DNA from 3 places in the Bradyrhizobium septentrionale genome. Region 3 is predicted to be linked to each of the others. Evidence: predicted binding sites of a transcription regulator. Region 3 holds the regulator's gene; each other region holds the start of a gene.

Region 1 (9,588 bases), 3.4 Mb from region 3:
GCAAGTACAATCTGGTCGCAGCCCCCGTGGTCGACACCGTCGACCGGCTCGTCGGCGTCATCACCATCGACGACGTCGTCGACGTGATCGAGGAGGAGGCCGACGAGGACCTCAAGGCGCTGGGCGGCGTCACCCATCCTGAAGAGCTGTCCGACACGGTCTGGACCATCGCCCGCGGCCGCTTCAACTGGCTGCTGGTCAATCTCGCCACCGCGTTCCTGGCCTCGTCGGTGCTCGGCCTGTTCGAGGGCCAGCTCGAGAAGATGGTGGCGCTCGCGGTGCTGGCGCCGATCGTGGCGAGCCAGGGCGGCAATGCCGCGACCCAGACCATGACGGTCGCGGTGCGCGCGCTCGCCACCCGCGAGCTCGGTTCGGCCAACGTGATGCGCGTCGTCTTGCGCGAGACCATGGTCGGTCTCGTCAACGGCATCGCCTTTGCCGTGATTACCGGCATCGCGGCCGTGGCCTGGTTCAAGATCCCCGGCCTCGGGCTTGTGATCGGGCTTGCGATCATCTGCAACCTGGTCGCCGGCGCGCTCGGCGGCATCCTGATTCCGATCGTGCTGGATCGGGTGCGGGCCGACCCCGCGGTCGCCTCCGGCACCTTCGTCACCACCGTCACCGACGTGGTCGGCTTCTTCTCGTTTCTTGGCATCGCCACGCTGTGGTTCGGGCTGAAATAGGAGCATGATCCGGAAAAGTGCGAAGCGGTTTTCCCTGCGACAAACGCGCAGCGTTTGCGCGGAGATCATGCTTAGGGGGAGCGCCAGCCGGCCGGTTTATCGTTAATCGCGCCTTAACGGGGTTGGCGGATGATGCTCCTATCTCCAAGGGGGCCATCATGCAGCGTTTGCGGCTCAAGGCGGACGGACGGATCGTCGAACTGCGGGACGGGCAGGAAATCCCGCTCGTGCCCGCACACCCGGCGGTGGCGGCGATGCAGCCCTCTGCCACGCAACCGGTCGTGCGTGATCTGCGCCGCCGCGCGCAACTGACCCAGCTCGAATTCGCCGCCAAGCTCGGCGTGCCGGTGGAAACCATCCGCAACTGGGAGCAGGGCAAGCGCGCCCCGCGCGGCCCCGCCCGCGCGCTGCTCGCCGTGATCGCCCATTCGCCCGAGACAGTGTTCGCCGCGCTGTCGAGCCAGCCGACGGCGGCGTGAGTCGGCGCAAACCGCAGTCGCCCCATCCTCGGTGTCATCACCCGCGCAAGCGGGTGATCCAGTATTACGTCTTCCTGGGCTTTTGTGCCGAAGACATCTACATGGTCAGGCTCTTTCTGAAGGCACATCCAGCAAACACGCTGGTCCAGGGGCGGCGGCGCATTAACTTGCCTCCGCGGGGCTCCATGGAAAGTGCGATCAGGCACGTTTGCGAGCCCTTCTCCTGGAAGATGAGCCACGCGGTCGATGTCATCAATTTTGAAATTCCAACAGTGGTAATCCACGATTACCTGCAGAGCCGCCGCCCTCGTCAAATCGGTCAATTGAAGGTAGATCAAAATTCAAGCCTGGCCGATCCGACAATCGCTTCATTCGGCCTCGCAACGCTTCAGGTCATCGGCGCGGAGAAGCACTTCACCCAGTTCTTCGTGGATCATATCGTCGACGGCCTCTGCAAACATGTCGCGCTTCAATATTTCGGAGTTGACGATCTCGAGGTACGACGCGGCGGATTGGCTCCTTGGCAAGAACGTCGCGCGAAAGACCTCATGCATTCCGCGATCGGTCGAGCCCTCTCTCTGCAAGAAGTTGCGGATGCATGTGGATTGTCAGTCGTCCATTTTTCGAGAGCGTTCAGGAAATCGACAGGCTACTCGCCACACAAATGGTTCGTGGAGAAACGCATTGAAATGGCGTTATCCCTTCTGTCCGATGACACATTGTCTTTGACAGATATCGCCGCGCGATGCGGTTTCGTCGACCAAAGCCACCTTACAAAGGCGTGCAACCGCCACGTCGGAATGCCGCCGGGTGTCTACAGAAGGCGCGCGGCTTCGGCCCGAGTCGAGTAGCTCGCAAATTTCAGGGTCGAAATTTCCAAATCCGGCCGCCGCGTACAAGACGGTGGCCAGCTAGCGGCCGATATTCTCCCACCAGGTGACGGAAGTGGCCGCTCCGGCAGCCCCCGCCGAAGACTCGTGAGCGGTGTCGAGCACCTCGAACGGCCTCCCTTGCCAATTCGCTCTCGACGCCTCCGAACTGGAACAACCTTGGAAAGGGATCGCGAGATGGACTCCTTCACAGATGGAAATCTTGCTTCCCGCCGTGACTTGTTGCTTGCGACGGCTGGAGGCCTTGCGCTCGCTTTGGCCAATCCCGCCCGCGCTACTGAAAATAAAATGAGTCTTGAGCCGCCGATGACCTCGGTCGTTCCGTATGTCGAGCATCGGATATCGAGCGGCGGCGGCGTGGTTTATGCTCGCGAGTATCCCGGCCAGGATCCGGCTTTTGTCATGATGCACGGATTTCCGGACAATCTTCACATCTACGATTATCTGGTGCCGTATTTGACGCGCGCCGGCCGGCGGGTCGTGGTGTTCGACTTCCTTGGATTCGGTCAGTCGGAGAAGATCGCAGCGGAAGGCTATCAGTACACGTTCAAGCAGCAGGTCGGCGACGTCGCCGCTGTCGTCGATGCACTGAAGATCGACCAGTTCGTTCCGGTCGGTCACGACTCCGGCGGTCCGTGCGCTGCCAATTACGCCCTTGACCATCCTGATCGCGTTGCCTGGCTCTGCCTGCTGAACTGCTATTATTCGGACTCACCAACATGGCGGCTGCCCGAAATCATCGAAGTGTTTGGCGACCCCTGGCTCAGGGAGCTTGCCCGGGCATTTCTGAGCAGTCCTGATCAAATGAGCTGGCTGATCACGTTTCAGGACAAGCATTTTCAGGTCAACATGCCCCCGGAATTGAGGGCGCGCTTTGACGGCATCGTGCGACCGATCGTCGATGGCAACTTTGCCGGCGGGGCCGGCCCGGCCTTTGCGCAAATGACCGCTCAGGTGCGCGAGAGTGTGGCCTACAATACGTCACGCCTCCCCGACGTCCGTCGGTTCACCAAAAAGGTCAACCTGATCTGGGGCGTCATGGATCCCTATTTGACCTCTGTTACGGCGGCTGCGATCGCCGCGACCTATCCGCAGAGCGCAGTAAAGCCGGTCGACGCTGGCCACTGGCTGATGATCGACAGGCCGGCCGAGGTGGCGCAACTCCTGCTCACGTCGGGCTAGGATCTGAAGCCATACTCCCTGAACTGAGTGCGCTCAGGCTGGCGGCTGGGATCACCCGGCACGGGCAGGCGGCTCTGGAAAGGTGGTTTGTCATGGACGTCGCAAACGCAACCGTCTTCATCACTGGTGCCAACCGCGGTCTTGGCCTGGCCTTTGCGCGAGAGGCACGCCGCCGTGGGGCGAAGAAGATATACGCCGGCATGCGCAACACGGGCGGGTTCGAGGAATCCGGTGTTGTCCCGGTCAGGGTCGATGTCACGGACAAGGCGTCGATATCAGCAGCCGCCGAACTGGCCGCGGATACTTCCCTGTTGGTCAACAACGCCGGTATCGCCGCCTTGATTGACGGGCCTCTGGCATCGGACGTCGAAGCACAATCAATCCGGATGTTCGAGACCAACTACTATGGTGTCGTGCGCGTCACGCAGGCCTTCGAGCGGATATTGCTGACCAAGCCACACGCCGCCATCATCAACGTGCTCTCCGACATCGTGTGGCTCCCGCGGCCCTATCTAACCCCTTATGCCGCGTCGAAGGCGGCGGCATGGAGCTTCACTAACCAGCTTCGCTTCCACCTGCGGGAGCAGGACGTGCAGGTTCTCGGCTTGCATGTCGGCTTCGTGGATACCGACCTGACCAGCGGCATTGACGTGGCAAAGGCCAGTCCGGAGGACGTGGTGCGTCAGACCTATGACGCTCTTGCGGCCGGCAAGAGTGAGGTCATGGCCGACAGGGGGACAGCAATGCTGAAGGGTACGCTGGCGGCCGAGGTGCCCGGCTACATCACCCCGCCACCCGGGCTTTAAGCACAAAAGGGGCTTTGAACTCGACCGATGAATCGTGGGCCTTGAATTCTGAGGAGAATGCATGAGTGAGGCTGTCAGCATCGGAGGGCTTGTTGCTCCGAATTCGGATCTCGCCCGCAAGGCCGCGGCGCTCGCGGAGCAGGCCCATTCCAAGGTGCTGCTCAACCACGTCCACCGGACCTGGTGGTTTGCCGAGTTTATCGGCAGGAAGAGGGAGATGAAATACGATCGCGAGCTCGTATACATCGCCTCGTTGCTCCATGATCTGGGCCTTTCACCATCGCATGCCGCTGACAGGCGGTTCGAAGTCGATGGCGCCGATGCCGCCAGCCGATTCCTGCTTGCGAACGATTACCCGACCTCGAAGGCTGAAATCGTTTGGGATGCAATCGCGCTCCACTCGGTCGCCGACATCGCCGACCGCAGGCAGGCCGAAGTCGCGCTTGTCCATTTCGGCGCTCACGTCGATGTCATGGGACTTCGAATAGAGGAAATCACGCCGTCCCTGATCGACGATACCTTGGCTCTCTACCCGCGGATCGGAATGAAGGCCGCGTTCACGGAAGCATTGGCCGAAGTCGCCAGAAAGAAGCCGCATACCGCAATTGGTACCGGCTTGGCCGACATTGGCCGGCGGCTCGTGCATGGTCTCGAGATTCCGAACGTCTGTGACATCATTCACGCTGCCCCGTTCGACAGTTGACGTGCGCTGGGATCCCCGAGCGGTGAGCGCTTCGGTCACGGGGATGAAGGAGTAGGCCGCGTACTTATAGCGGTTGGTCGACTGATGTCCGCTCAACACCCGACAGCGGCAAGAGCGGACCTCCAAGCACTGACTTGATACCCGTGGCGTGCTACGGTCAATGACCGCGCCTGTGATCCACCTGGTAGAAGCTCGCCATGAAGCTATTCTGCGCGCCCGGTACATTGTCTCTACTACCGCACATCGTTTTTCTTGAGGCCGGGTTGGCGTTCACTGCCATCAAGATCGACGAGCACACCAAAGCCATCGAAGGTGGCGGCGATTATCGAACGGTGAATCCGCTGGGCTACGTGCCGGCTCTGCTGCTCGACGACGGAACCTTGCTCACCGAAGGGGCCGCGATCGTTCAATACATCGCCGATCAGGTCCCTTCCAAACGACTGGCTCCGCCCAACGGCACGATCGAGCGCTCCAAGCTGCAGGCGTGGCTCAACTTCTTTTCGAGCGAGATGCACAAGGGCGCCTTTGGACCCATTTTCCACAAGGGGCTATCGGAGCAATCCAAAGAGGTGTTTCGGGACCGCCTTAGAGCGCGCTACACTCACCTCGATCGGCACCTTGCGGATCATGAGTATCTGATGGGGAGGGACTTCACGATCGCGGACGCGAACTCCTTCGCCGTCACGAACTGGGCGCCTCGCGTCGGCTTTGATCTTTCACAGTACCCGAAGGTCCTCGCGCACCACGCGCGCATCGGTCGCCGTCCGGCCGTTCAAGCTGCGTTGAAAGCCGAGGGTCCCATTCCCGATGTTTAGCGCGATGTTTCTGATTTGCGCCTCGTGATTGGAGCAGCGTCTGCACATCACCGCTCCGCGTGAATGCCCCATGAGCAAAGACATGCTCCGAAAATCAGAAGCGCTCGAACTCGTTTGGAAACAGTTGGAGCTGAGATCGTCTGACGATGTTCAGTACGTCGTCGTGGAGAGCTCAACTATCGAGAGGCCCTTCGGATGGATTTTCTTTTACCAGTCTAAGAAGTTTCTTGAGACAGGCATCTTTATGCATCGTTTGGCCGGCAACGGCCCCGTGTTCGTCAACAAGGTGACTGGCGAAGTCGACTTCTTTGGAAGTATCCCCCCGCTCGAAGTCATATTGGCGGAGTATGAAAAGAAACTGAGAGAACGCGGATAACGGGCGTTGCCCCTCCATGACTGTCGACGAGTCGCGTCCACGGAGCCGGAAGAATATGCAATCACCATACGCTGGCATGACATTGAACGAACGGATCGTCGTTTCCGGGCGGCTGGCAGAATGGGACAAGGCAGTCCATGCGGCCGATCGATCGAAGATGATCGAGATTTTGACGCAGCTTGACCTGGAGAGTCAGGCGGAGTCGCTGGTCAATCAAATTCTGGCAAATCCAGAATTCTACGGATATGACGATATCAAGTAGTTCAAATGAATTGATCTGACGATCGTGTCTAGCGGCGTCATCGACACTGCGATCGCTTCAATGACATCGATTCCATATCCATTCGCGCGCGCTGCAACCGCCGCGTGAATCGAACGCGCGACGATTTATGTCGCGATGATGCGGCAATCGCAAAACCGACACAGAGCTGTTACGCGCGCTGGCTAATGTGTCGCACGTCGACGTCATAAATCCTTAAAAAATGGGGCAAGAAGTGAAGGCGAAATTCCTTTCAACGGTCGGATTCTGTGTGGTCGCCGCGGCGATCGCGAGCAGCGCGCCGGCGGCGCAGGATGATCACGACCGCGATCATCGTCATCCGCACGACATTCACACCGCAACGCCGATCAAGCATCTCGTGGTCATCTTCAACGAGAACCGCTCGTTCGATCATTATTTCGCGACATATCCGAATGCGGCGAACCCGACCGGCTCGATTCCGTTCGTTGCCAAGCCGCATACGCCGAAGGTGAACAACCTCGCCAGCGCCAATCTGCTGACCAACAACCCGAACCTCAATCCGGCCAACGGCACCGGCGCGACCAATCCGTTCCGTCTCGACCGCACCCAGGCCAACACCAGGTCGCAGAACCACTCCTACACGCCCGAGCAGCAGGCGGTCGACAACGGCAAGGAAGACCTGTTTCCGGAATTCACCGGGCGCGGCACCGCCGGCGGCGTCGGCGCCTTCGGCACCAACGGGCAGGTGATGGGCTATTTCGACGGCAACACCGTCACCGCGTTCTGGAACTACGCGCAGAACTTCGCGATGAGCGACAATGGCTGGACCGACACCTTTGGTCCGTCGACCCCCGGCGCGCTCGAGGTGGTCTCCGGCCAGACCAACGGTGCGCAGAACATCGTCGGCAAGTCATCGTCGATCGCCGATGGCCAGGGCGGTCTGACGCTGATCGGCGACACCGATCCGGCCTACGACTCCTGCTCGAGCACGACCAGCCAGGTCTTGATGACCAGCAAGAACATCGGCGACCTGCTCAACGCCGAGCAGATCAGCTGGGGCAGCTTCATGGGCGGCTTCGACCTGACGCTCAAGAACACCAACGGCACCACCAATTGCGGCCGCAGCACCTTCTCGAGCAACGTCAACGGCACCATCGTGGACTACATCCCGCACCACGCCTGGTTCCAGTACTACAAGTCGACCGCCAACCCGACCCATGCGCGGCCGAGCTCGGTGAACGCTGTGGGCCACACCTACGTTCCCGGCAGCAAGACGATCGATCCGGCCAATCACGCCTACGATCTCGACGACTTCTACGCCTCGGTGAAAGCCGGCAACTTCCCGGCCGTCTCCTACATCAAGATGCCGGCCTATCAGGACGGTCATCCCGGCAACTCCGATCCGCTCGACGAGCAGGCCGGCAATGTCGAGCTGATCAACTTCCTGCAGAAGCAGAAGGAGTGGGGCGAGACCGCTGTCGTCATCACCTATGACGACTCCGACGGCTGGTACGACCACCAGTACCTTGCGCCGGTCAGCGCCTCGTATGATCCGACCGCCGATCAGGTCAACGGTCCCGGCCAGTGCGGCCGCGGTATCGGCAAGCAGACGCAGCCGAACGGCCTCGACGGCAAGCCGGTGAACGGCCGCTGCGGTCCGGGCACCCGCGTTCCGTTCCTGGTGATCTCGCCCTTCGCCAAGAGGAACTTCGTCAGCCACACCCGCATCTCGCAGGCCTCCGTGGTTCGCTTCATCGAAGACAACTGGCTGCACGGCCAGCGTCTTGGCGGCGGCGCGTTCGACGACAGCGTCGAGTCGATCGCTGACATGTTCGACTTCGATCGCGGCCACGGCCAGGACCACGAGTACCGGCAGGACACGCTGTTCCTCGATCCGACGGCCGGCACGGTGATCGTCAGCCCGCCCGACGACCACCATCATCACTAAAGCTCTTCGGTTCTGATCCAGTCAGAACCGAAGCTCTGCTTATGGTCTTGATGCGTTTTACTCGCGCGAACTGGTCCCCAGTTCGCGCGAAAGCGCTCTAACGACACTGGACCTGATATGAACGGCCGCACTCTATGGCTTCTCGGCGCTGGCCTGCTCTCCATGGCCGGCGCCGTTGCGGCAGTCGAGACCCAAGGACTCCCGGGGACAAATCCGAACCCGGTGCAGCTCAGGCGTCCGCCCGTCGCGCCGCTTTCTTCGATGGCGCAGCTCGGCCGCGAGATATTCTACGACGCGTCGCTGTCTTCGTCGGGCGCGCTGTCCTGCGCCTCCTGCCACAGCCCCGACCACGCCTACGGCCCGCCCAACGACGGCCCGGTGATGCTCGGCGGCCGCACGCTGCAGCGGCAGGGCGCGCGCGCCGTTCCGTCGCTGACCTGTCTCGAACGCCACCCGAATTTCAGCATCGGCCCCGAGAAGGACGAGGACGACAACGTCGTCGACCTCGCGCAGATGGCGGCAATCGGCCAGCAGGCCGCGCGCGCCAAGAAGACCGCGACCGCGGCCGCCGCGTCGGCAGCGAACATCGTGCCGCAGGGCGGCCTGTTCTGGGACGGCCGTGCCGACACGCTGCAGGATCAGGCGATCATGCCGCTGCTCGACCCCAATGAGATGGATGGCGGCAGCCTCGACATCGTGGCCGACAAGCTGCGCCGGGAATCCTACGCGAAGCGCTTCGTCGAGCTGTTCGGCGCCGGCATCTTCGACAACAGGCGGCTCCTGGTCGCGGAGGCGATGTTCGCGGTGGCGCGCTATCAGGTGGAGGAGGTGAGCTTCCATCCCTACACCAGCAAGTTCGACTACTGGCTGGAGGGCAAAGCGCGGCTGAGTGAGACCGAGCTACGCGGCCTGCAATTGTTCAACGATCCGGAAAAGGCCAATTGCGCCGGCTGCCATACCTCGGCGCCGACCCGTGACGGCCTGCCGCCGCTGTTCACCGACCATCAGTATGAGGCGCTCGGCGCGCCGCGCAATGCCGCGCTCGCCGGCAACGCCGATGCCAGTTATTTCGATCTCGGGGTCTGCGGTCCGCAGCGCACCGACGTCGCCGAGCAGACGCAGTATTGCGGGATGTTTCTGACGCCGACCTTGCGCAACACCGCACGGCGCCGCGCGTTCTTCCACAACGGCGTGTTTAGCAGCCTCGAGCAGGTGATGGATTTCTATAATTTCCGCGATACCAATCCGGAGAAGGTGTTTCCGCGCAGCGCCGATGGCACGGTGCACAAATACGACGACCTGCCGGAGAAATATCACGGCAATGTGGACGTCAGCGATCCGCCGTTCGAGCGCCATCTGGGCGACACGCCTGCGATGACGGCGCAGGATGAAGCCGACATCATCGCCTTCCTGAAGACGTTGACCGACGGCTACCAGGTGGAGCGGTAGGCCGCCGCGACCGCCT
Region 2 (9,588 bases), 4.9 Mb from region 3:
GGGCCCGACCACTGGTGAAGGATCACGAGCAGGGCGGAAGCATAGAACGGCGCGTGGCTCTCGCGCTTGAAGTAGAGCAGCATCACCACCAGCACGACGATGACGAACAGATAATACCAGCCCTCCATAAAGGCATCGCGGAACCGCGGCAGCTCGGCGCGCGGAATGCCTTCCAACTTGTGGCGGGCGGCGTAGGCATCGACCTGCGCGAACAGGCCGACATAATAGAGCACCGACGGAATGGTCGCGGCGAGCGCAACGTCGGCGTAGCTCGTGTTCATGAACTGCGCCATCACGAAGGCCGTAGCGCCGAGCACCGGGGGCGCCAGCACCGCGCCGGTCGAGGCGCAGGCCTCGATTGCGCCGGCATAGGACGGCGTGAACCCGGTCTTCTTCATCGCGGGAATGGTCATGGTGCCCGCGGTCAGCACGTTGGAGACGATGCTGCCGCCGACGGTCCCGAGCAGTCCCGAGGCGAACACGCAGACCTTGGCCGCGCCGCCGCGGAAGGTGCCGCACATCGCGAACGCGATATTGATGAAGAACTTGCCGGCGCCCGTCATCATCAACGCGGTGCCGAACACCAGGAAGCCGATCACCGTGTCGGCAAAGGCCTGGATCGGGATGCCGAGCAGGCTTTCGCCTGAGAGCATGTGATAGGCCGTGGTTTGCTGCAGTGTCGACTGCGTCCCGCGGAATGGGCCGAGCCAGCTGGCGTCGGCAAACAGCGGATAGAGCGTGAACGGCAACACGCTCAGCAGCAGGCTCCAGCCACCGGTGCGGCGCAACGCCTCCATCAGCACGAACCACATGATCAGTCCGGCTACGATGACATTGGTCGGCGCGCCGTCGAACTCCCATCCGGCCTGCGCCGCCTTGCGGATGTTGGCCATCAGCCAGATCGCCGAGCCGAATGTCAGCGCGAACAGCAGCAGGTCGTACCAGGGAATCCGGTCGAGCGGCGCGGTCTCGCTTCCCGGGAAGATCAGGAAGGTGAACGGCAGCATCAGCGCGATCAGGACGTAGAAATATTCGGTGTTGAGCTGGGTGTAATCGATGAAGAAGCGCAGCGAGAATTGCTGATTGACGCACAGAAGGATGGTCGCAGCCGTGGCCACCAGCAGGGCCCAGCGCCACGCGCCGCGCAAGGTGCGGACGCGCGTGACCTCGGACTCCTGCAGGTCGGCCGCCGCGGAAAGGTGCGGATCGTCGAACTCGACCTTCTTCGCCGTCGCGGCCGCGCCGTTGGACATCGCGCTCCCTCTCGATGATCTTGTTTTTCGCGGCAGCCTAACAGCTTTCAGTCAAAGCCATTAGGCATATTGGCTTTGGCAAGCGCTGCGGCGCGCGCCTTCATCCAGCCGTCGAGGAAGGCTTTTTCATCGGAGGGTGGGTTGGACTTGCCGTAATCAGTCCAGGCGGTGCCCAGCACCTCCTGGCGCTTGTACAGCGCATTGTTATGCGCGTCCTGTTCGTCGCTCCAGTAGCCTGCCTCCTTGAGCGCCTTCACCGCGCCGGGATGCACGGGGACGACCCAGTTCTTGGTCTGGCGGTCGGCGCTGAGGCCGCCGGCGCCGGGGGCCGAATCCTTGTAGGCGTCGTAGTTCACGATCATCGCCTTGGTGATCGCATAGATCTGGTCGGCCGGTTGCGCGGCGTAGGCAACGAAGATCGGGTAGGGATAATTGCCAAGCTCAATCGGCTTGTCCGGTGAAATGCCGGCGCCGCAGGTTGCGGTTTGCGGGAAGAAGAACGAGCCGACCTTCTTCACCCGCGCCCAGCCTTCCTTGTCGCTGGCGGGCAGCGGCGGCCACATCAATCCGCGCGGCGAGGTCTCGGCCTCCTTGGCGGGACCGGTGATCGTCGTGCCGAAGGCGGCATCGGTGTCGTTGTTGATGAGGCCCTTCCACATCGCGCCGTAGCTTGCGAACTCGACGATCTTGACGTCGTTCTGGGTGAGGCCCCCGAAGGCGAGCATCGCCAGCGAGTTCTGGTTCAGCGCCGGCGAGCCGACCACGAAGCCGACGCGCTTGCCGCGCAGATCCTTCATCTCCTTGACGCCGGCATCCGCCGCCACGCCAAGCGCGCCGCAATTGCAGTCGACCGACGACAGCATGAGCTGCAGCGGCTGCGGGCCCCATTCCTTGGCGCCGAACTCGAACACGCCTTCCTGCGCGAAATAGGTGCCCGATCCCATCGCCGAGGAGACCGCGCGCTTGGCACGCAAGGGTGCGAGCCGCGCGACGTCGTTGCCGGCCGGCAGCACGCGGACGTCGGTGCCGTATTTGTCCTTCATCATCTTGCCGACGCCGACCGCGATGTTGAAGCCGGCGGTGCCGGTGTCATAGGCGGTCACCGCCATGGTCGGCGGCAGCTTGATGTCCTCGGCCGAGGCGGGCAGGGCAGCGACGAGTGACAGGCCGGCAAGCGCGGCAGGCGCGAGCGCCATCAGCCGATGGATCATAATCCCTCCCTTTGTTTCGCTGTGCGAAACTTTCCCGGGCGGGATGATTGCATCGCGATCCGGCGATGGCAACGCCGCCTTGGCCGCAGGCCGCCGATTTCGGCCGCTGCATCACCGGACAGATTGTCGCGGCTGGCGGAGGTTGCGAGATCTCAGGTCTCGACGATCGCGACCGCCTGGCCTTCCGCGATGACGTCGTCGATCTTGACCAGAATCGACTTGATTTTGCCTGCTGCCGTCGATGTGACCGGTATTTCCATCTTCATCGCCTCGACGAACGCAATCTCGTCGCCATCGCCGATGCTGGTGCCGGCCTCGACAGGAAGCGCGCAAACGCGCCCGGCAACTTCGGTCACGACCTTGATCTCTGGCATTCCACTCTCCGATACCGTCTTGCGGAAATTTCATCCGGCGAACGGCTTTTTGTTGTGGCGGCAGATTGCCTGAGGTAGCTTCATCTGCAAGTGGAATTTTATTCCGCAGGACGGAATGGAGCCAAAGCAAATGGGACGGCGCTCGGAACGACTTAGCAGGCAGGGAATGCTCGCCAGCGAGACAGGCGATGGCGATGTCATCCAGGTGGTGTCGCGCGCCTTCGATGTGCTGCGGTGCTTCGAGGGGCACGAAGCCCGGCTCGGCAATCTCGAAATCTCGAACCGCTGCGGCTTGCCGCGTTCGACGGTGTCGCGGTTGACGCACACGCTGACGCGGATGGGACAGCTCGTCTATCTGCCGCGCGACCAGAAGTATCGGATTGGCCCGAGTGCGGTCGCGATGAGCACCACGATGATGAAGGGGCTGCAGCTGCGCAATCTGATCCGGCTGCGGCTGCAGGATGTCGCCGATCAATTGCCGGGTACGGTGGGCTTCGTGATCCCCGACCGCTTTCAAATGGTCTATCTGGAGTTTGCCCGCGCGGCGAACGCGCTCGGCCTGCATGAGGCCACTGGCAGCCGCATCTCGATGGCGACCACCGCCGCCGGCCACGCCTACACGGCCGCGCTCGATCCCGCGATCGGCGACGCGCTGATATCAGAGATGGAAGGCGAGTTGCCTGAGAGCGCCAAGATGCTGACGCCGCGCATCGAGGCCAACCGCCGTCACCTGCAGGAGCACGGCTACGTCGTCGCCTGCGGCCTGTGGAGCCCGCATATCAACGGCGTCGCAGTGCCGCTGTGGTCACCGCAGTATCAGACCTATGTGGTCACCACGATCGGCCTGCTCTCGGCGATGTATGACGAAGAGCGGCTGCACCGCGAGGTCGCACCGCAGATGGTCGAACTCGCCGCCGCACTCGGCAGCCTGCTCGAAGGCGCCGACGGCGACATCTTCAGCAATCGCATCGAACGCAAGTCGCTATCGGTGGCCGCCCATAACAACAACAAAATGATCAAGACGGAGGCAATGAATGAACTGGAAGCCGGAACTCGACGACCTCGCCCGGCGCGAAGCGTTCGCGCGGGAGATGGGAGGCGTTGACAAGGTCAAGCGGCAGCGCGACCAGGGCCGGCTCACCGTCCGCGAGCGCATCGACAAGCTCGTCGACCAGAACAGCTTCCACGAGATCGGCGCCATCTCCGGCATCGCCGAATATGACGAGAGCAACGAACTCAAGCATCTGACGCCGGCAAACTGCGTGTTCGGCCGCGCCAGGGTTGACGGCCGCACCGTGGTGGTGGTCGGCGACGATTTCACCGTGCGCGGCGGCTCGGCCGATGCATCGATCTCCGCCAAGCCGCTGATGGCGGAGGAGATGGCGCATGATTTCCGCCTGCCGATCGTTCGCGTGATCGAAGGTTCCGGCGGCGGCGGCTCGGTGAAGACGATCGAGACCAAGGGCGCCGCCAATCTGCCCGGCGGCGTCGGCGGCACGCGCTGGTACTGGTACACGACCGCCAATCTGGCGCGCGTGCCGGTGGTCGGCCTCGGCCTCGGTTCGGTCGCGGGCCTCGGCGCGGCGCGGCTGGCGGCGACGCATTACTCCATCATGACCAAGAGCTCCGCGATGTTCGTCGCCGGTCCGCCGGTGGTGAAGCGCCTGGGGCAGGATCTGACCAAGCAGGAGCTCGGCGGCGCCGACATCCAGACCCGCGCCGGCGCGATCGATCAGGCCGTCGAGACCGAGGACGAGGCGTTCGACTACGCGCGGCGCTTCCTGTCCTATCTGCCGTCGTCGGTCTACGATTTGCCGCCGACCATTCCCTGCACCGATGATCCGGAACGCGCCGAGGAGGCGCTGCTGAAAGCCGTGCCGCGCAACCGCAGGCAGGTCTACAAGATGCGGCCGATCATCGAGGCCGTCGTCGATACGGGCTCGTTCTTCGAGGTCGCCGCCAATTTCGGCCGGCCTGTCATCACCGGGCTGGCGCGGATCGAGGGAAGGGCGGTGCTGCTGCTCGCCAGCGATCCGTTCCACTATGGCGGCTCGTGGACTGCGGACGCCTGCCAGAAGGTGGTGCGCTGGGTCGACTTCGCCGAGACCTTCCATCTGCCGGTGGTCTATCTGATGGACTGCCCCGGCTTCATGATCGGGCTCGAGGCCGAGAAGTCGGCGACCATCCGGCACGGCGTGCGGGCGATGGCGGCGGTCAACCAGAGCACAGTGCCGTGGTGCACCATCATCATCCGCAACGCCTTCGGCGTTGCCGGCGTCGTGCATCAGCCGGCCAACCGCTTCTCGATGCGCTATGCGTGGCCGTCGGCCTATTGGGGCTCGCTGCCGCTCGAGGGCGGCATCGAGGCCGCCTACCGCGCCGAGATCGACGCGGCCAGCGATCCCGCCGCCAAGCTGCGCGAGATCGAGGATCGCCTCAACAAGCTGCGCTCGCCGTTCCGCTCGGCCGAGAAGTTCTGGGTCGAGGAAGTGATCGATCCGCGCAAGACGCGCTCGCTGCTCTGCGAATTCGCGCGTCTGGCCGAACCGATCCGCACCCCGGGCCCGCCGGGCAACATGTCGACGCGGCCGTAAGCCGCGCCCTTGTCATTGCGAGCGCAGCGAAGCAATCCATCTATCCGCACGCGTTGAAGCATGGATTGCTTCGTCGCTTCGCTCCTCGCAATGACGAGCAAGAGATGCGCCCGTCTACTCGCTCTCCCGATGCACGTCGTGGATCACGATGCCCATGCCGTTCTCCGGCATCTTGATCCATTCGCGATGCTTCAGCGAACGCTTGGTGTCCTCGTGTCCGCTCACCCAGTGCTCGCGCATCGAGGTGCCGGAGAATTCGTGGTCCTTGGCGTCGCCCTCATAGGCCTTCTGCTGATAGATCAGCTGCAGCAGCGTGATCCCGGGCAGCCGGCTGTTCGCCTTCTTGAGCTGGCGCTCTTCATCCGAGAGCTGATCGTCGGGGATTTTTCCCAGCGCGTTGTGCAGGGCGGTGCGCAGATTGTAGGTCTTGCGGTAGACGTCGGTGTTGTAGCGGGTGCGCGACGAATACATGATGTCCTTGTGGCGGGCCATCACGTCCTGGATGTCGCGCGGCAGCACGCCGCGCGCCGAGAACAGGTCGACCTGGAACACCAGCGAGTTGGCGTTGTCTTCCTGGTCGAGCAGGTGCTGCAGCGGCGTGTTGGAGACGATGCCACCGTCCCAGAAATGATCGGTGCCGACCTTCACCATCGGCAGTGCCGGCGGCAACGCGCCGCTCGCCATGATGTGCTCGGGGATGATCTCGTCATGGGCATTGTCGAAATAGATGAAGTTGCCGGACAGCACGTTCACCGCGCCGACCGCAAACCGCATCGTCTTGGAATTGATGCGGTCGGAATCGACCAGCTCGAGCAGCGATTCACGCAGCGGCGTGGTGTCGTAATAGCTGGTGGCGGTGCGCGCGCCGGCCGGGCTGAGCCACGGATTGGTCTGATGCGGGGTGAAGAAGCCAGGTTGCCCGAGCGTCGTCGTCAGCCATGAGCTGGTGAAATTGCGCGCCTTGCGGAAGACGTCACCGTCAGGCGTGTAATGCCAGATCTTGCGGCTGGTGATGCGATCCCAGAACGTGTGCAGCCGCTCCAGCCGCTTCGAGGGCGGATTGCCGGCGATGATCGCCGAGTTGATCGCGCCGATCGAGACGCCGCAGACCCAGTCGGGTTCGATATTGGATTCATGCAGCGCCTGATAGACCCCAGCCTGATAGGCGCCGAGCGCGCCGCCACCCTGCAGCACCAGCGCCACGCGATCGCAGCCTTCCGGGCGCCAGCCGGGCGTCGCGTGCTCGATATCGTCAAAATGAGGGGTTCGCGCGTCCATCTCAGACACTCCAAAAATTCGCGGCGAGAATTCAGGGCGCCGATGACGCCGTGATGACAAACGCCGCGTCCGCCCATGGCGCATCCGCCATGCCTGCCTGCATGGTTAGCATTCGCCTCCACCGTGAGACGCGGGTCATGCGGCTGACGGAAATCCCTCATCTCGCTGTCAATCTCGGCCGTTAGCTTCCGTGCAAATTTTTCAAACAGGGGGTTATTGCGATGCGCAGGGAAGATCTGCTCAAGCTTCCGTCCATGCCGGCCGCCGGTCCGAGCTATCCCGCCGGTCCCTACCGCTTCATCGATCGCGAATTCCTTGTCATCACCTATGAGACCGATCCCGAGCTGATCCGCGCCGGCCTGCCTGAGCCGCTGGAGCCGATCGAGCAGGCGATCGTGCACTACGAATGGATCAAGATGCCCGACAGCTCCGGCTTCGGCAGCTACACCGAGTCCGGCCTCGTGATCCCGGCACGCTTGCATGGCGAAGAGGTCAATTTCGTCTGCCAGATGTATCTCGACGATGATCCGCCGATCGCGGCCGGCCGCGAGATCTGGGGCTTTCCGAAGAAGTACGCCCACCCGAAGCTCGAGATCGTCAAGGACACGCTGACCGGTACGCTGGAATATGCCGGGCAGCTCGTTGCGATGGGCACGATGGGTTACAAGCACGAGAGCATGGCGGGCAATGGCGACGTCACCCGCGCCACGCTGTCGAAGACGCAGATCAATCTGAAGATGATCCCCGGCGTCGACGGCCATCTCGAAATTTGCCAGCTCGTTGCGATCAACCTGACCGACATCGTCGTCAAGGGATCGTGGATCGGGCCGGGCCGGCTGCATCTGGTGCCGCATGTCAACGCGCCGGTCGCGGATTTCCCGGTCAAGCGCGTCGTCGGCGCGCATCATTTCCTCGCCGACCTGACGCTGCCGTTCGGCCGCGTCGTGCACGACTACAACAAGGAAGCCGCCGAGGCGGCGACGCCGACCGGTCTTGCGGCCGAGTAGGGCTGTCGCTGACATAAAACTGTAACGGGCGCGTCCTCCAATATGACGAAGGACGCGCCCGCCCGGTTTTGCGCGTGGGCGGGTTTTTGAACATGTCATTTCGCGCGGTTGCCTGAAATATTCTCTTGGAGAGCGGCCATGCTGGCTGATCCACCTCCTGCTCCTGTCGGCTCGCTGCTGACGCGTGAGGCCGTCCCCGGCCTGGTCTGGGCGTTTCGTCTGCACCACGACGGCCGTGCCGAGGCGCTTCCTATCGACAAGCCGATCGAGCCGAGCCATGACGGACGGGTGTGGCTGCACTTCAACCTGAGCGATGTCCGTACCCGGGCGTGGCTCGCCAACATGCACATCCCGCAGCTCGCGCGGGACCTGCTGCTGTCGAACGACGAATTCCAGCAGATCCACACCATCGACAATTGCGTCTATGGCGTGTTCTCCGATCTGGTGCGCAGCATCGATGCTCCGACCGAGGAGACCGACTTCCTTCGGTTTGCGATGACCGAGCGTCTCCTGATCAGCGGACGCCACCAGGCACTCTGCGCGGTCGACGCGACGCGCCGCGTGCTCGAAAGCGGCTATCGCGTGGAGAGCGTCGCGGCGCTGCTGGAAAAGATCATCCACGAGGTCGCCGACACCATGGACCGCATCGCCGACAAGGTCGGCACCGAGATCGATGCGATCGAGGACCGGGTGGTCGCCGGCGAAACCAATTCCGAGATGCGCGGCACGCTCGGGCGGATGCGCCGGACCTGCGTGCGGCTGCATCGCCAGCTCGCCGGCCTGCGCGTGCTGTTTCACCGGCTCGAGCTGAAGAGCATGGACAATCTCAGCCCGGCGCTGCGGCTGCAGGCCGGCAAGCTGGCACAGCGGCTCGACGGCCTCGACCACGACATCGTCGAACTGCGCGAGCGCAGCCGCCTGCTGGAGGAGGAGCTGCGCTTCAAGCTCGAGGAGGAGAGCAACAAGCATCTGCATGCGCTCTCCGTCGTCACCATGCTGCTGCTGCCGCCGACGCTTGTCACCGGCATCTTCGGCATGAACACCAAGGGATTGCCGCTGACCGACGTCGACAGCGGGTTTCTGGTGGCCGCAGGCCTGCTGATCGGATCGGCGGTGCTGGCCTATCTGCTGATGCGGCGGCTCGGCATCGTCAAATAGCGCGATCGCACCGCGGCATCTCCCATGAGCAGAGCTCTTTCCCGCGCAACACTGGTGGCCGCGGCCCTCGCGCTCTGCACCCCGGCGCATGCGGACGACAAGCCGGTTGCCGATCGGATCGCGGATACGCGCGCTGCGCTGGAGCAGGCCGGCTACCAGTTCAGCATGACCTATATCGGCGAGGCGTTTACCAACACCTCGGGCGGTGTGAGCAACGGTGCGGCCTATACCGGCCGTCTCGATCTCGGCACCACGATCGACCTCGAGAAGGTGATGGGCTGGACCGGCGCGACCTTCCACGCCAACATGTTCCAGATCCATGGCGACGGGCTGTCGCGGGGCTATGTCGGCAATTTGTTTCTGGTGTCCGGCGTCGAGTCGCTGCCGGCGACGCGGCTCTACGAGTTTTGGATCGAGCAGAAGCTCCTGGACGGCAGGCTCGCCGTGCGCGTCGGCCAGCAGGGCTCCGACGTCGAGTTCATCGACAGCCAGTACGACGACATCTTCATCAATTCGGCGTTGGGCTGGCCCGGCATCACCGGCGTCAATCTTCCCACCGGCGGACCCGCGCCGGCGCTTGCCGTGCCCGGGATCCGCATCAAGGCAAGCCTGACCGACCGCCTCACGGCCTATCTGGGGCTGTTTGACGGTTCGGCCGCTCCGCCGCAGGGAACCGCGGACCCGCAACTCCTCAATCCGCACGGGATCCTGTT
Region 3 (9,588 bases):
TCGACGTCGACCTGCCGCAGACCCCGGTCACGATCGCCGGCGACCGCGAGGAACTGCTCCGCCTGTTCGAGAACCTGATCGAGAATGCCCTCAAATACGGCGCCTCGGGTGGCCGCGTCATAGTGTCGCTCAATCAGACCGTTTCGGGCGCATCGGGCGAAGGAAGCCCCGAAATCCGGGTTTTGGTGCGGGATTTCGGCCCCGGCATCGCCCCGGAGCACCTGCCGCGGCTGACCGAGCGGTTCTACCGGGTCGACGTCGGCGATAGCCGTAACCAGGGCGGAACCGGTCTCGGATTATCGCTGGTGAAACATATTCTTAACCGTCATCGCGGGCGTCTTTTGATCGAGAGCGTGCCGAAAAACGGCGCCACTTTTACCGCCTGTTTTCCCCGGCCGAAGACCCCGATACCGACCCAAAGCTAAGCACTTTCAGCTGCTTAGCTCTGTCATCCAACTGTCATCCAACCTTCGTAAAAGCAGCACCGACCGCTCCTAGATGGACCGGCGTGAGCGCAATCGGGCGCGTTCGGCGCTTCGCTCACAAGATGGAGACCACCCCATGAATTTCATCAAAGCAATCGTCGCTGCCGGCATGGTCGCCGCTTCGACGTCAGCCTTTGCTGCCGATATTACCGGCGCGGGCGCGACGTTTCCGTTCCCGATCTATTCGAAGTGGGCTGACGCCTACAAGAAGGACACCGGCAATGGCCTGAACTACCAGTCGATCGGTTCCGGCGCCGGCATCAAGCAGATCCAGGCCAAGACCGTGACCTTCGGCGCCACCGACGCGCCGCTCAAGGCCGAGCAGCTCGAGAAGGACGGCCTCGTCCAGTGGCCGATGGTGATGGGCGCGATCGTTCCGGTCGTGAACGTCGAGGGCATCAAGCCGGGCGACCTCGTTCTGTCGGGCGAAGTGCTCGGCGACATCTACCTCGGCAAGATCACCAAGTGGAATGACGCGGCGATCGCCAAGCTCAATCCGAAGCTGACCCTGCCGGCCGACGCCATCACCGTCGTGCGCCGTTCGGACGGTTCGGGCACCACCTTCAACTTCACCGACTATCTCGCCAAGTCGAATGCCGACTGGAAGTCCAAGGTCGGTTCCGGCACCGCGGTCGAATGGCCGGTCGGCGTCGGCGCCAAGGGCAACGAAGGCGTTGCCGGCAACATCGGCCAGACCAAGAACGCGATCGGCTATGTCGAGTACGCCTATGCCAAGCAGAACAAGCTGACCTACACCGCGCTGGTCAACAAGGCCGGCAAGACCGTGCAGCCGACCATCGCCGCCTTCCAGGCCGCTGCGTCGAATGCCGACTGGGCCAAGGCTCCCGGGTACTACGTGATCCTGACCGACCAGCCGGGCGAAGCCTCCTGGCCGATCACCGCGGCGACCTTCATCCTGATGCACAAGGACTCGACCGACAAGGCGGCCTCGCAGGAAGCGCTCAAGTTCTTCAAGTACGCCTTCGAGAAGGGTGACAAGGCGGCCGAAGAGCTCGACTACATCCCGATGCCGGACTCGGTCGTCAAGCTGATCGAGAAGACCTGGTCGTCGGACATCAAGAGCTAAGTTCGATATTTCGGACACGGCCTGTGCCGCCTTCCAAGCGCGGCACAGGTCGAACGATCAAGACCCGGGCTCCATCACGCGGCAAGAAACGTGGATGGCGACCGGGTTTCGCGCCCCAAACAGGCGCAAGCCGGAACGGCGCCGGTTAAATGCGTCAGTGAAGATCGCTTCGGGGCGTAGCGGTTTGCGTGGCTTTCACATAGTAAAGAGGGGATTGGCGTGGCAGACATGGCTGTTCAGAGCGATGTGATGGAAGCCGCGGGACCGTACGATCGCGCCAAGGCCCTCAGCGCCTTCAAGCTGGGTGATCTCACCTTCTATTGGATTACCCGCATCTCGGCGATTTCGGTTCTGTTGATCCTCGGCGGCATCATCCTGTCGCTGATCGTCGGCGCCTGGCCGGCGATGAAGGAATACGGTTTCGCCTTCCTCTGGACGCAGCGCTGGGCGCCCTCGGCCGATCCGCCGGTGCTCGGCGCGCTCGGCCCGATCTATGGCACGCTGATCACCTCGGTCATCGCGATGATGATCGCGATCCCGGTCGGCATCGGTATCGCCATCTTCCTCACCGAGCTCTGCCCGCAAATGCTGCGCCGCCCGATCGGCATCGCCATCGAGCTGCTGGCCGGCATTCCCTCGATCATCTACGGCATGTGGGGCTTCTTCGTGCTCGGCCCGTTCCTGGCCAACACGTTCCAGCCGTTCATGATCCGGATCTTCGAAGGTGTGCCCGTCTTGGGTGCGGTGTTCGGAGGCCCGCCGTCCTATCTCAGCCTGTTCAACGCCGCGCTGATCCTTGCGATCATGGTGCTGCCCTTCATCACCGCGATCTCGGTCGACGTGTTCAAGACCGTACCGCCGGTGCTGAAAGAGGCCGCCTACGGCATGGGCTGCACCACCTGGGAAGTCGTCCGCAGCGTCGTGATCCCCTACACCCGGGTCGGCGTGATCGGCGGCATCATGCTGGCGCTCGGCCGCGCGCTCGGCGAGACCATGGCGGTCACCTTCATCATCGGCAACTCGTTCCGCATCTCGGCGTCGATCTTCGCGCCGGGCACCACGATCTCGGCCGCGATCGCCTCCGAATTCGCCGAGAGCGACGGCCTGCACCAGTCCGGCCTGATCCTGCTCGGCCTGCTGCTGTTCGTGCTGACCTTCTTCGTGCTCGCCGCCGCGCGATTGATGCTGATGCGGCTTGAAACGAAGGCGGGGAAGTAACGCCATGAACCCGATCTACAAATCCCGCCGCCGCAGCGACATCGTCATCCGCGCACTCTGCGTCGGTGCGGCGCTGTTCGGCGTCACCTGGCTGGCGCTGATCCTGTTCACGCTGCTCTACAACGGCCTCGCCGGCCTCAGCGTGCAACTGTTCACCCAGAACACGCCGCCGCCCGGCTCGACCGAAGGCGGTCTGCTCAACGCCATCGTCGGTTCGGTCATCATGACCGTGATCGGCGTTGGCATCGGCGCGCCGCTCGGCCTGTTCGCCGGCACCTACCTCGCCGAATACGGCAAGAACGACAAGCTCACCTCGGTGATCCGCTTCATCAACGACATCCTGCTCAGCGCGCCGTCGATCATCATCGGCCTGTTCATCTATGGTGCGGTGGTGGTGCCGATGCGCGGCTTCTCGGCGATCGCGGGCGCGCTCGCGCTCGCCGTGATCGTGATCCCGGTGGTGCTGCGCACCACCGAGGACATGCTGCTGCTGGTGCCCAATCCGCTGCGCGAGGCGGCCTCCGCGCTCGGCCTGCCGCGTTCGCTGGTGATCAAGCGGATCGCTTATCGTGCAGCGCGATCCGGTCTGATCACCGGCGTGCTGCTGGCGACCGCCCGCGTCGCCGGCGAAACCGCGCCGCTGCTGTTCACCGCGCTGTCGAACCAGTTCTTCAGCTGGGATTTGACCAAGACCATGGCCAACCTGCCGGTGACCATCAACAACTTCGTGCAGAGCCCCTACGCCTACTGGAAAGAGCTGGCGTGGAGCGGTGCGCTGCTCATCACATTCACTGTGCTCGCGCTGAACATCGGCGCGCGCATCCTTGGTGCCGAAAGGGCCGCAAAATGACCGAGCTTTCCGTCTCCACGACCGCCGCGAGCCACGTTCCCCAGGTGCCGTTGCCGGAAGCGCCGCCGAAAGTCACGGTGCGCAACCTCAACTTCTATTACGGCGAGCACCACGCGCTGAAGAACATCAACCTGACGCTCGGCACCAACCGCGTCACGGCGTTCATCGGTCCGTCCGGCTGCGGCAAGTCGACCCTGCTGCGTATCTTCAACCGGATGTACGATCTCTATCCGGGCCAGCGCGCGGTCGGTCAGCTGATGCTGGACCAGACCAACATTCTCGATCCCAAGCTCGACCTCAATCTGCTGCGTGCGCGGGTCGGCATGGTGTTCCAGAAGCCGACGCCGTTCCCGATGACGATCTACGAGAACATCGCCTTCGGCATCCGCCTCTACGAGAAGATCTCGAAGTCCGAGATGGACGACCGGGTCGAGAAGGCGCTGCGCGGCGGCGCGCTGTGGAACGAGGTCAAGGACAAGCTGAACGCTTCCGGCCTGTCGCTCTCCGGAGGCCAGCAGCAGCGGCTGTGCATCGCGCGCACCGTGGCGGTGCGTCCCGAGGTGATCCTGTTCGACGAGCCGTGCTCGGCGCTCGACCCGATCTCGACCGCCAAGGTCGAGGAGCTGATCCAGGAGCTCTCCGAGGACTACACGATCGCGATCGTCACCCACAACATGCAGCAGGCGGCGCGCGTCTCCGACAAGACCGCCTTCATGTATCTCGGCGAGCTGATCGAGTTCGACGACACCAACAAGATCTTCACCTCGCCGAGCGATCGACGCACCCAGGACTACATCACCGGCCGGTTCGGCTAGCGCATGATCCGGAAAAGTGGGCACCGGTTTTCCGATTGGATCATGCGAAACTGAGGACACGAAATCATGATCCCCGGGATCATGATTGAGGGAGACAAGCGATGGCTTCTGAACATACCGCCAAGGCATTCGACAGCGACCTGCAGGAGTTGACCCGCCTGGTCGCCGAGATGGGCGGCCTCGTCGAGCGCATGATCACCGAGTCGGTCGACGCGCTGATCCGGCGCGACGTCGCGCTCGGCAAGCGCGTGGTCGCCGCCGACATCGAGATCGACAATCTGCAGCGCGTCATCGAAGAGCGCGCGGTGCTGACGATCGCCCGCCGCCAGCCGATGGCGATCGACCTGCGCGAGATCGTCAGCGCGATGCGGGTCGCCACCGACCTCGAGCGGATCGGTGACCTCGCCAAGAACATGGGCAAGCGCGTCGCGGCGCTGGAGAGCGATTTCCAGCCGCTGAAGCTGATCCGCGGCCTCGAGCACATGACCGACCTCGTGCTGTCGCAGGTCAAGTCGGTGCTTGACGCCTATGCCGCGCACGATCTGCCGGCGGCGATGAACGTCTGGAAGGGCGACGAGGAGGTCGATGCGATCTGCACCTCGCTGTTCCGCGAGCTCTTGACCTACATGATGGAAGATCCGCGCAACATCTCGTTCTGCATCCATCTGATGTTCTGCGCCAAGAACATCGAGCGGATCGGCGACCACGCCACCAATATCGCTGAGACCGTGTTCTATATGATCGAGGGCCAGCAGATCACCGACAAGCGTCCGAAGGGCGATATGACCAATTTCGCCACCACGGTGCCGGGTAACTAGGGCATGATCCGCATCGGCGGAACCGGATTGTCGTCGCGACAAACCGTTTCCACGGGGAATATGCTCAGGGGTTGAGTGTTTCGGTTTGCGTTTGGGCAACGGATCACCACAGAGAAAGAACTTAGACCGATGAGCGCACGCATTCTGGTAGTCGAAGACGAGGAAGCGCTGACGACACTGTTGCGCTACAACCTCGATGCGGAAGGCTACGATGTCGAAACGGTGGGACGCGGCGACGACGCCGACACCAGGCTGAAGGAGCGCATCCCCGACCTCGTTGTGCTCGACTGGATGCTGCCGGGCCTGTCCGGCATCGAGCTGTGCCGCCGCCTGCGGGCGCGGCCGGAGACCAAGCAGCTTCCGATCATCATGCTGACCGCGCGCGGCGAGGAGAGTGAGCGCGTGCGCGGGCTTGCCACCGGCGCCGACGACTACATCGTCAAGCCGTTCTCGGTGCCCGAGCTGCTGGCGCGGGTGAAGGGCCTGCTGCGCCGTGCGAGCCCGGAGCGGCTTGCCACCGTGCTGACCTATGGCGACATCGAGCTCGACCGCGAGAAGCGCCGCGTGGCGCGCTCGGGCCGCCCGATCGATCTCGGGCCGACCGAATATCGCCTGCTCGAATTCTTCCTCGAACATCCCGGCCGGGTGTTCAGCCGCGAGCAGCTGCTCGACAGCGTCTGGGGCCGCGACATCTATATCGATGAGCGCACCGTCGACGTGCATATCGGCCGCCTGCGCAAGCTGCTCAATCCGGGCCGCGAGCAGGATCCGATCCGCACCGTGCGCGGCGCCGGCTACGCGCTCGACGACCGCTTCGCGAAGGCCGAGCCGCAGCCGTAGCCGCGGAGCCGCAAATAAACTACAGCGTCGTCCCGGCGAAAGCCGGGACCCATAACCACGAATCTTGATTGTTGGAACGCGCTGGGGGCCGCAGCCCGGCCTGACCACCTGCGCCGGTGGTTATGATGGGTCCCGGCCTGCGGCGGGACGACACCGGTGATGCAGACGTAGATGGGGTAACGGGCCGGCCGCCCGCTCGCTACGGCGCGCTTTGGAAGCGCGCTCGCGAGCGGCCTGTTGGTTGGAAGGCGGTCGTCCCTCAAACTGATGGTGTCAACGGAGTCGGGCAAGCCCGCTCCAAGCATCATTAAGGGACGACCATGTACCACTATGCAGGAATCGACGTGTCTTTGGAATGCTCGAGCGTCTGCCTTGTCGATGGGACGGGTAAGATTTTGCGCGAGGCGAAGGTTGCGAGCGAGCCGGAGGCCTTGATCGGCTGGTTCCGGTCGCTGGGGTTGGTGCTGGAACGGATCGGGCTGGAGGCTGGTCCGCTGTCGCAATGGCTCTACGCAGCGATGCGGGATGCGGGCCTGGCAGTCGAACTGTTGGAGACGCGGCACGTCCGCGATGCCTTCAAGGCGATGCCGGTGAAGTCGGACCGCAACGATGCCCGCGGGATCGCGCAACTGATGCGGCTGGGCTGGTTCCGGCCGGTGCACTGCAAGTCGATCGAAGCGCAGGAGACGCGGGCGGTTCTGACGGCACGCAAGCTGCTGCAGTCGAAGCTGCGCGACATCGAGAACAGCCTGCGCGGCGTGCTCCGCGGCTTCGGTCTGAAGGTCGGCCCGACCACCGAGCGCACGTTCGCCGAACGCATCCGGGAGCTCGTAGCGGGCCATCCTGGACTTGAGGTGGTGGCCCAGGCACTGCTCGAAGCCCACGCCGTGCTGCGGCGCGAGTTCAATGGCCTGGATAAGCACACCCAAAGGCTCGCCAGGTCGCACCCGCAGGCGAAGCTCTTGATGACGACACCGTCCGTCGGCCCGATCGTGGCGCTCACCTATGCCTCGGCGATCGACGACCCGAAGCGCTTCCGGTCATCGAAGGCGACGGGAGCGCATTTTGGCCTCACCCCGAAGAAGTACCAATCGGGCGAAACCGACTATACCGGCCGCATCAGCAAGATCGGCGATGCCTCCGTGCGCGAGGCGCTCTATCAGGCGGCTCATGTCATGCTGACCAAGCCGGTCAGGAACTGCTCGGCGCTGAAGGGCTGGGCGATGCGGATCGCCCGGCGCGCAGGCATGCGCAAGGCCAAGGTGGCGCTTGCACGCAAGCTCGCCGTGATCCTGCATCGCATGCTCGCCGACGCCAAACCGTTCAACCCGATGGCCAAGGCCTCGGCAACCTAAGCAAGGAGCAGCAATCGGTTCCGGGCGGGCCACGACACCAGGCTCTCCCTGAGCGAGGTCCCTTCGCCGGGACGATGGATCCGGTCAGGCCGCCATCCGGGAAGTGGCTCACAACCACGCTTCCGTAGATTGGCCGGCCGGCTCCTCAATGCACCCCATCAGGCGACGGCCACCGCGCCGATCCCGTACAGAAGCAAGTGCCCGGCGACTGGATCACGCAAAAAGGGATTGACTTACCAAGGCCCGTTACAGAAGCCCGGATGCAGCTAAACGAAAATCCACAATCGCCTCCCCAAAGTTTGGCGGTGTGCGTCGGGTAGACCTCGCTTCGCCGCGCTATCGGTCAAACCGAAGCTGTTGGGCTCTTGCTTGCGCCGGCAACATGTTGCTGCGCATAGGCCCAAAGCTGCTCTTGGCTTGCGGCATCGAAAGCTTGCCACGGCAGATACCACCAGCCCTGATAATCGGAGCGCAGCAACAGCAATCTGTTCGTTCGAGCTAGCGATTTGACGTTGGCCCAAGGCATTAGGATGGTGGGACCTTTGCCATATCGTTGGTGATGCCGCTTTCGGTGACCTCATACGTGATCCCTGTGCGACCGACGCTGAGCCGGTACCACAGCCAAATAGCTTGCCGGCGAAAGAAATAGACAGACAGCGTGAACGGAAGCCAGCTCACGGCGTAATGCCAGATGGAGGCAAAATACCATTGTATTGCCACACCGGGGTGCGCGACCGCATAGGTCCAACTATTGGGGAGACAAGAAACGAAGAGATAGACCGCCCACAAGAAGAAGGCGCCGAAGGGTGCCAGGAAGCCGAAGAGCAGCACCCGCGGTGCTCGCCAAAGCTCGAACACGATTTCGTCGCGATACGTCATCTTGGCTGCGCCTCTAACGGGCGTGTCCCTGGACGCCTGTGTCAGGTCAGTCTGTTCGCTTGCCATGTGATGGATGCTCGATCTGCGTGTGATCCAGCACCGATACAATTGTAACGTTGCGAATGGCTCGCCATCAGCGATAAAATTTTAGGAAACGGTCCGCACCGATTGGTTGCGAAGCCAGGTCGAGACTGCCACAAAAAAATCCCCGCTTTCGCGGGGATTTGTTTTTCAAGTCTACGCCGGTTTCCCGAGTGCTCACTTGATCTGCGGTTTCGCCGACGGCCGGCGGCGATCGCCGGCGGGCTGGTAGGCGACGCGCGAGTGGTGCGCGCAATAGGGCAGGCCGCCGAGCGCCTTGCCGCCGCAGAAGAAGAATTCCGGGCTCGAGGGATCACCGACCGGCCAGTGGCAGGTGGCCTCGTTCAGCTCGAGCAGCGACAGCCGCTGGCTCATCGGCACAACGTTGTCGTAGGAGATCGGATCGGGCTCCATCTCGACCTCGAAGGCGTGCGCCAGCGCGGTGTTGCCGCGCGAGACCGGACGCGCCACCCGCATCATGTGCTGGGCGGGGCGGGCCTTGCGCTGCCGCGGCGCGGCCGTGGAGGGGGCCTTGGCGCGGCCGGAGAGGCCGAGCCGATGCACTTTGCCGATCACGGCGTTTCGCGTCACATTGCCAAGTTCCGCGGCGATCTGGCTGGCCGACAGGCCAGACTCCCAGAGCTTCTTCAGCTGCTCGACGCGATCGTCGGACCAGGTCAATACAGTCATCGCATTCTTCCTTTCGCATGGCGCCGGCCAGTCATTGGAGCGACGCTGCGAGCCAAATCCGGGTCAAAATCCCAGCGGCCAGAATCCCTTAGCCCTCGCCGGGCGCGGTCTTGCGCCCGAACGTTTACGTGTGACACGAAGGCTACTTAGAGGGTCCAGTACTGCCGCACGAGATGTCGTACCCGACAGGCCAAACGCTACAATATGGCGTGACTCTGGCGCAAGAGTCCGCGGCCGTGCGTCCACATGTTCCCACAAAGTTAAGCACTACAATGAGGCTTTTCCACCGCACCGGAATGCTCCGGATTGCGCTCGTTCCGCATCGCAGGAAGGCCGGCAAAGGCCGGCTGCTGGCGATTGACACCTACTGGCCGCAGCATAGAATGCCTGCACGTGCCGCCCGCAAAGGCGGCCGTTTTGTTTTCCGAAGCTGGCCGTTGCTGCACTGGCGTCAAGGCGCGCACGGCAAT

The links. Region 3 encodes PhoB, which activates phosphate uptake and scavenging genes when phosphate is short. Its sites were predicted from a motif close to TGTCATNNANCTGTCAT; they were not measured.
Region 1: HAP48_RS42175 (phospholipase C) is a predicted target of PhoB. The motif match lies at 6,398-6,414, and genes of this name have one in related genera.
Region 2: HAP48_RS34650 (acetoacetate decarboxylase) is a predicted target of PhoB. The motif match lies at 6,753-6,769, and genes of this name have one in related genera.

Annotation. Positions count from the first base shown of each region.
Region 1 is NZ_CP088285.1:8,439,314-8,448,901, reverse strand. Features, by position in the region: gene mgtE (magnesium transporter) at 1-683, shown strand, start outside; gene HAP48_RS42215 (helix-turn-helix domain-containing protein) at 842-1,162, shown strand; gene HAP48_RS42210 (AraC family transcriptional regulator) at 1,216-2,013, shown strand; gene HAP48_RS42205 (alpha/beta fold hydrolase) at 2,230-3,234, shown strand; gene HAP48_RS42200 (SDR family NAD(P)-dependent oxidoreductase) at 3,327-4,040, shown strand; gene HAP48_RS42195 (HD domain-containing protein) at 4,102-4,743, shown strand; gene gstA (glutathione transferase GstA) at 4,941-5,558, shown strand; gene HAP48_RS42185 (YrhB domain-containing protein) at 5,629-5,934, shown strand; gene HAP48_RS42180 (hypothetical protein) at 5,951-6,196, shown strand; gene HAP48_RS42175 (phospholipase C) at 6,429-8,123, shown strand; gene HAP48_RS42170 (cytochrome-c peroxidase) at 8,241-9,572, shown strand.
Region 2 is NZ_CP088285.1:6,951,351-6,960,938, forward strand. Features, by position in the region: gene HAP48_RS34620 (TRAP transporter permease) at 1-1,253, opposite strand, end outside; gene HAP48_RS34625 (TAXI family TRAP transporter solute-binding subunit) at 1,301-2,464, opposite strand; gene HAP48_RS34630 (acyl-CoA carboxylase biotin carboxyl carrier protein subunit) at 2,617-2,838, opposite strand; gene HAP48_RS34635 (IclR family transcriptional regulator) at 2,969-3,943, shown strand; gene HAP48_RS34640 (acyl-CoA carboxylase subunit beta) at 3,873-5,432, shown strand; gene HAP48_RS34645 (patatin-like phospholipase family protein) at 5,547-6,710, opposite strand; gene HAP48_RS34650 (acetoacetate decarboxylase) at 6,932-7,717, shown strand; gene HAP48_RS34655 (transporter) at 7,856-8,875, shown strand; gene HAP48_RS34660 (carbohydrate porin) at 8,900-9,588, shown strand, end outside.
Region 3 is NZ_CP088285.1:2,086,857-2,096,444, reverse strand. Features, by position in the region: gene HAP48_RS11860 (ATP-binding protein) at 1-425, shown strand, start outside; gene pstS (phosphate ABC transporter substrate-binding protein PstS) at 562-1,572, shown strand; gene pstC (phosphate ABC transporter permease subunit PstC) at 1,801-2,790, shown strand; gene pstA (phosphate ABC transporter permease PstA) at 2,795-3,640, shown strand; gene pstB (phosphate ABC transporter ATP-binding protein PstB) at 3,637-4,455, shown strand; gene phoU (phosphate signaling complex protein PhoU) at 4,557-5,273, shown strand; gene phoB (phosphate regulon transcriptional regulator PhoB) at 5,403-6,113, shown strand; gene HAP48_RS11825 (IS110 family RNA-guided transposase) at 6,434-7,468, shown strand; gene HAP48_RS11820 (hypothetical protein) at 7,812-7,952, opposite strand; gene HAP48_RS11815 (hypothetical protein) at 7,994-8,347, opposite strand; gene HAP48_RS11810 (GcrA family cell cycle regulator) at 8,606-9,118, opposite strand.